DNA from 2 places in the Streptomyces amakusaensis genome. Region 2 is predicted to be linked to the other one. Evidence: riboswitches for the same ligand, from Rfam matches in the RefSeq annotation. Region 2 holds a riboswitch; the other holds the start of a gene.
The links. Region 2 has a riboswitch for ZMP and ZTP ahead of ABD371_RS22375 (bifunctional 5,10-methylenetetrahydrofolate dehydrogenase/5,10-methenyltetrahydrofolate cyclohydrolase). Riboswitches for the same ligand answer to the same signal wherever they lie in the genome.
Positions count from the first base shown of each region.

Region 1 (3,387 bases), on a different contig from region 2:
GCTTCTCGGAGATCTCCCGGCCGGTGCCCCGGGCCGGATCCACGTCCACCCCCGCCCACAGCCCCCGTCCGCGCACCGCCCGCACCGCGCCCGCGCCCGTGAGCAGACTCAGCTCATGGTGAAGGTGCTCGCCCAGCTCGGCCGCGCGCTGCTGGTGCTCGCCGGTCCTCAGCATCGCGATCACCTCCAGCGCCACCGCGCAGGCCAGCGGATTCCCCCCGAAGGTCGAGCCGTGCTCCCCGGGCCTGAACACCCCGAGCACCTCCTGCGAGGAGACCACCGCCGACACCGGCACGACCCCGCCGCCCAGCGCCTTGCCCAGCAGATACACGTCCGGCACCACGCCCTCGTGCTCACAGGCGAAGGTCCGGCCGGTACGGCCCAGGCCCGACTGGATCTCATCGGCGATGAACAGCACGTTCCGCTCACTGGCGAGCCGGCGCACGCCCGCCAGATATCCCTCCGGCGGCACCAGCACCCCCGCCTCACCCTGGATCGGCTCCAGCAGCACGGCCACGGTGTTCTCCGCCGTCATCGCCGCGCTCATCGCGGTGAGATCCCCGTACGGCACGATCTGGAACCCCGGTGTGTACGGGCCGAAGTCCGCCCGCGCCTCCGGGTCGGTCGAGAAGCTGATCACCGTCGTCGTCCGGCCGTGGAAGTTGTTCGCCGCGACGACGATCTTGGCCATGCCCTCGGGGACCCCCTTGACCCGGTACCCCCACTTGCGGGCGGTCTTCACCGCCGTCTCCACCGCCTCCGCGCCGGTGTTCATCGGCAGCACCGACTCCATGCCGCACAGCTCCGCCAGCTCCGTACAGAAATCGGCGAACCGGTCGTGGTGGAAGGCGCGCGAGGTGAGGGTGACCCGGTCCAGCTGCGCCCTGGCCGCTTCGATCAGCCGGGGGTTGCGGTGGCCGAAGTTGAGGGCCGAGTAGCCCGCGAGCAGATCGAGGAAGCGCCGCCCCTCGACATCGGTCACCCACGAGCCCTCCGCCGTGGCGACGACCACGGGGAGCGGGTGGTAGTTGTGCGCGGTGTGGGCCTCGGCCGCGGCGATGGCGCTGTCAGATGCGGACACGGGATCTCCGATCAGGTAGATACAAGGGCATCCGGCGTGGGGCGGGCCGATCTTGTCAGCACGCACCCCTGTTTCTATCGTCGCTCGCCATACGGACACGGAAACCTTGCCGTCGGGCCCCGGCATTAGGGTGGGTGGTGAGCACGGCGACTGGCGTACGCGGAATGACCGCGGTGGAGCCGTGCCCTCAGGAGCAGACGAGACACCGCCCGCCTGGGTGTCCCGGCAACCCGGTCACCCCCGGGGCCGCCGGAGGACCGTCCGTCCAGCCGCCCCGGGGAACCGGTCGTCACCACGACCCGGAGGACACGCCATGAGCACCCTTCCCCACCCCGCCCTCGCCGCCGCCGACCCGGAACTCGCCGCGCTCGTCGGAGCCGAGGAGCGGCTCCAGGCCGAGACGCTCCGGCTGATCGCCAGCGAGAACTATGTCTCCCGCGCCGTGCTGGAGGCCGCCGGGACCGTGCTCCAGAACAAGTACAGCGAGGGCTACCCCGGCCGCCGCTACTACGAGGGCCAGCAGAACATCGACCAGGTCGAGCGGCTCGCCGTCGCCCGCGCCAAGGACCTCTTCGGCGTCGAGCACGCCAATGTGCAGCCGTACTCCGGCTCCCCGGCCAACCTCGCCGTCTATCTCGCCTTCGCCGAGCCCGGCGACACCGTGATGGGCATGTCGCTGCCCATGGGCGGCCACCTCACCCACGGCTGGGGCGTCTCCGCCACCGGCACCTGGTTCCGGGGGGTGCGCTACGGGGTACGCCGGGACACCGGCCTGGTCGACTTCGACGAGGTCCGCGAGCTGGCCCTCAAGGAACGCCCGAAGATCATCTTCTGTGGCGGCACCGCCGTGCCCCGGACCATCGACTTCGCGGCCTTCGCGGAGATCGCCCGGGAGGCCGGCGCGATCCTGGTCGCCGACGTCGCCCACATCGCCGGACTGATCGCGGGCGGCGCGCACCCCTCGCCCGTGCCGCACGCCGATGTGATCTCCACGACCACCCACAAGACCCTGCGCGGCCCGCGCGGCGCGATGCTGATGTCCCGCGAGACGCACGCCAAGGCCCTCGACAAGGCCGTCTTCCCCGGACTCCAGGGAGGCCCGCACAACCAGACCACCGCCGCCATCGCGGTCGCCCTCCACGAGGCCGCCCAGCCCTCCTTCCGGAGCTACGCCCACGCGGTCGTCGCCAACGCCCGGGCGCTGGCCGAGGCCCTGCTGGAGCGGGGCTTCGACCTGGTCTCCGGCGGCACCGACAACCATCTGATCCTCATGGACCTCACCCCCAAGGAGGTCCCCGGCAAGATCGCCGCCAAGGGCCTGGACCGGGCGGGCGTCGTCGTGAATTACAACACCGTCCCCTACGACGCCAGAAAGCCCTTCGACCCCTCCGGCATCCGCATCGGCACCCCCGCCCTGACCTCGCGCGGCCTCGGCACGGAGCACATGCCCGCCGTCGCCGACTGGATCGACCGGGGCGTGCGCGCGGCGGGCGCGGGCGACGAGGACGCGCTGGCCGCGATCCGCCGGGAGGTCGCCGAACTGATGGCCGCATACCCTGCTCCCGGGCTGCCCGGCTGATCCGCCGCCCGGCCCGGGCCCGGCAGGGTGTCCGGGCCCGGCCGGGCACCTGAGAGAATGACCGGCATGGCCCAAGACCGTCAGCATGGCTCCGCCCAGCACCCCCGCCCCCGGGCGCTGTCCGGCATCCAGCCCACCGCAGGCTCGTTCCACCTCGGGAACTACCTCGGAGCGATCCGCCAGTACGTGGCGCTCCAGGAGACCCACGACGCGTTCTACATGGTCGTGGACCTGCACGCGATGACCGTGCCGCAGGAGCCGGCCCAGCTGCGGGCCAACACCCGCCTCGCCGCCGCCCAGCTGCTCGCCGCCGGGCTCGACCCCGACCGCTGCACCCTCTTCATCCAGAGCCATGTGCCCGAGCACGCCCAGCTCGGCTGGGTGATGAACTGCATCGCCGGCTTCGGCGAGGCCTCCCGGATGACCCAGTTCAAGGACAAGTCCGCCAAGCAGGGGGCCGACCGGGCCACCGTCGGGCTCTTCACGTACCCGATCCTCCAGGTCGCGGACATCCTGCTCTACCAGGCGGACTCCGTGCCGGTCGGCGAGGACCAGCGCCAGCACATCGAGCTGACCCGCGATCTCGCCGAGCGCTTCAACACCCGCTTCGGCGACACCTTCAACGTCCCGGCGGCGCACATCGTCAAGGAGGTCGCGAAGATCTACGACCTCCAGGACCCGGCGATCAAGATGAGCAAGTCGGCCTCCACGCCCAAGGGCCTGATCA
Region 1 is NZ_BAAASB010000011.1:173,735-177,121, forward strand. It holds gene rocD (ornithine--oxo-acid transaminase) at 1-1,081, opposite strand, end outside; ZMP/ZTP riboswitch at 1,218-1,307, shown strand; gene ABD371_RS20715 (serine hydroxymethyltransferase) at 1,395-2,660, shown strand; gene trpS (tryptophan--tRNA ligase) at 2,727-3,387, shown strand, end outside.
Region 1: linked by a shared signal. The riboswitch ahead of ABD371_RS20715 (serine hydroxymethyltransferase) and the one ahead of ABD371_RS22375 (bifunctional 5,10-methylenetetrahydrofolate dehydrogenase/5,10-methenyltetrahydrofolate cyclohydrolase) in region 2 are both predicted to bind ZMP and ZTP.

Region 2 (3,387 bases):
CATCGTCTGCACGACCACGGCGAGGTACACGGAGTCGTGGGCGATGCCGTTGGTCTCCCGGTAGGCGACCGCCCGGTCGGTCCACAGCGAGGCCCAGCAGCGCCGTACCGCCTCGACGACCCGCTCCGCGCCGATGACATTGAGATACGTGTCCTGCTGTCCGGCGAAGCTCGCGAACGGGAGATCCTCCGCCGTGGCACTGGACCGCACCGCGACCGGCACCCCCTCGCCGAGCCGGCCGGAGGCGGCGACGACCGCTTCGTACACCTCCCGTGGCACCGGCGCGTCGAGCAGCCGCCGCCGGGCCAGGTCCGGGGCGAGCCCCGTCAGTTCGCGCGTGGCCGGCACCGCCCGGTACGCCTCCGTGGTCACACAGAACCCCGGGGGCACGGGCAGCCCGGCGCGGATCAGCTCGCCCAGGTTCGCGGCCTTCCCGCCGACGAGCGCGGACATCGTGGCATCGACGTCGCCGAGGTCGATCACAAGCGGCATGGCGGCCCTCCGAGCGGCCCTCCAAGGGGGTGGGCTCCTGCCAGGCTAAGAGCAGGCGTACGGGCACACCACCGGGCGTGTCACGCTGTGACGGTCGCCGAAGGGCAGGAAGGAAGAGGGGGAAGAGATGACCGAGAAGCCACTGACGCAGAAGCAGGCGCTCGCCGCGGTGATCCGGGCGCTGGGCGGCAGCTGGGACACCGGGCGCGCCGTACTCGCCCTGCGGCTCGCCGGGTACGAGCCGGCGACCGACGAGGCCGCGGGCAAGGCGGCCCGGGGCCATCTGCGCGACCTCGCCGAGGACGGGGTGATCGTGCGACCGGATCCGGACCGGGCGGTTTACCGGCCCGTTTGACCGGGTCCGGTCCGCCGGGCCCGCCCCCGCCCGTCTCTCACCCCAGGTCCTCGCCGGCCGTCCCGAGCTGTCGCGACGCCGCGTCGACGGTCTGCGCCAGCAGGACCGCGATGGTCATGGGCCCCACCCCGCCGGGGACCGGGGTGATCAGACGGGCGCGGGTGCGGGCGGTGTCGAAGTCGACGTCTCCGACGTTGCCGGGGTTGTATCCGGCGTCGATCACGACGGCTCCGGGCTTGATGTCCTCGCCGTGGATGAGACGGGGGCGTCCGACGGCCGCCACGAGCACGTCGGCCTCGCGGACGATCGCGGACAGGTCCCTCGTACGGGAGTGGCAGTACGTGACCGTGGCGTCGCGGGCGAGCAGGAGCATCCCGGCGGGCTTGCCGAGGATCGCGCTGCGGCCCACCACCACGGCGTGGCGGCCGGCGAGTTCGACGTCGTACTCGTCCAGCAGCCGCATGATCCCGCCCGGTGTGCAGGAGGTGAAGCCGGGCAGTCCGAAGCTCATCGTCCCGAAGGAGCTGATCGTGACCCCGTCGACGTCCTTCTCGGGCGCGATCGCTTCAAACGCCGCCCGCTCGTCGATGTGGGGGCCCGCGGGGTGCTGGAGCAGGATGCCGTGGACACCCGGGTCCAGTGAGAGGGACCGCAGTGTCTCCGTCAGCTCGGCGGTCGTGGTGGCGGCGGGCAGGCCGATCCGCCGGGAGTCGATGCCCGCCTTCGCGCAACGGGCCCGCTTCATCCGTACGTACGTCACGGAGGCGGGGTCCTCGCCCACCAGTACGGTCGCGAGGCAGGGCCGGACGCCGGTGCGCCGGGTGATCTCGGCCGCCCTGCTCGCGGTCTCGTCGACGACGCGCCGGGCGAGGCCGGTGCCGTCCATGAGTCGGGCCGTCTGTATGCGGGACACGGGGCGCCTCCAGGCGTCGCTGAACACTCGCCCAGGCGCGCGGCTTCGACCGATTCGTCGGGCCGCTCCCCGGTGGTGCTTCACCTCAGCGCCAGTCACGGCCGCGCACCACTGTAGTGGACACCCGTTCCGCCGGTCGGGTCAGACCGGCCGGGCCGGTGTCCGGTAGGCGCGCAGCGAGGCGTTGGCCGCCGCCACGGCGGCGACCGCGAGGGTGGCGGAGAGGCCGCCGGCGACCAGGGCGAAGGGGGCGGAGGTGGCGGAGGCCAGCAGGCCGCCCCGGAAGTTGCCGAGTTCGGGGCCCGCGACGCCGATGACGTGTTCCACGGAGGAGACCCGTCCCCGGTAGGCGTCGGGGGTCTCCAGCTGGACCAGGGCGCTGCGGGTGATCACCGAGACGGTGTCGGCGGCGCCGGCCACGGCCAGACAGCAGAGCGCGGGCCACAGCGGACCGGACAGTCCGAAGCCGGCGAGCGCCAGGCCCCAGACGCCCGCTGCGGTCAGCTGTACGAGGCCGGCGCGGCGTTGGCGTGTCACGGTGCCGGAGAACAGGCCGGCTGTGATGCCCCCGACCGCGACGGCCGAGAGGAAGAGGCCGAGGGTCTGCGGGTCGCCGCCGAAGCGGGCCTCGTTGACCAGGGGGAAGAGCGCGATCGGCATGGCGAGGAGCGTCGCGGACAGATCGGTGGCCATCGAGCCCCAGAGTGTCGGGCGGCGGAGGACGAATCGCCGGCCGCCGCGTTCCGCGCGGCGTCCGGGGCCCGCCGGGCCGCTTCCCTCGGGTCTCATGGGCGGGAGGCGGATCATCGTGAGCGCCGAGATCGCCATGGCCACGGCCTGGGCGGCGTAGGCGGCCGGCAGATCCCACCGGGCGATGATCAGCCCGGCCGTGGCGGGCCCGGCCAGCATCGCCGCCTGGAAGGAGACATTGGTCAGCGCGAGCCCGGCGGCGACCTGGCCGGCCGGCAGCAGCCGTACGGGAAGGGTGCGCCGGGCGGGGGCTCCGAGGGCTCCGCACGCGGCCCCGGCGGCGACCAGGGCGAGCAGCAGCGGTACGTTGCGATTTCCGGCCAGGGCCTGGGCCGACAGCCCCGCGGCGGACAGCAGTTGGCCGACGGTGGCGGCCCGTACCACCGAACGCCGGTCGACGGTGTCGGCCAAGGTGCCGCCGAGCAGCCCGAAGAACACCATCGGCAGGCCGGTGGCGAGCCCGATGGCACCGGTGGCCACCGGGCTGCCGGTCAGCTCCCAGACCTGGGCCAGTACCGCCACGGTGGCTGTCTGGCCGCCGAGCTGGGAGGCCGCGGAGCCGATCCACAGCTCACGGAACGGGCGGCTGTCGCGCAGCGGGCGGAGGTCCAGTAACCGGACGCCGCTCATCGCGGTGGCTCGACGAGGTGGTGGAGGATCCGCTGCCGCATCGACCGCTGTTCCAGCGCCCGCCGGACCTCCTCGACGGCGGCGGTCAGCGCGTACGGGATCTCGCCGTCCAGCTCGGCGACCGTCGCGTGGGTGGCGCGCCACTCCGCCTCCAGGAACGGCACCAGCGACCGGCCGCGCTCGGTCAGCTCGATCCGCCGGGTGCGGGCGTCGGGCCCCGGCTCGGAGGTGACCAGCCCCTCCTTGC
Region 2 is NZ_BAAASB010000012.1:227,606-230,992, forward strand. It holds gene ABD371_RS22365 (PEP/pyruvate-binding domain-containing protein) at 1-492, opposite strand, end outside; gene ABD371_RS22370 (hypothetical protein) at 620-847, shown strand; gene ABD371_RS22375 (bifunctional 5,10-methylenetetrahydrofolate dehydrogenase/5,10-methenyltetrahydrofolate cyclohydrolase) at 885-1,760, opposite strand; ZMP/ZTP riboswitch at 1,783-1,869, opposite strand; gene ABD371_RS22380 (MFS transporter) at 1,902-3,140, opposite strand; gene ABD371_RS22385 (MarR family winged helix-turn-helix transcriptional regulator) at 3,137-3,387, opposite strand, start outside.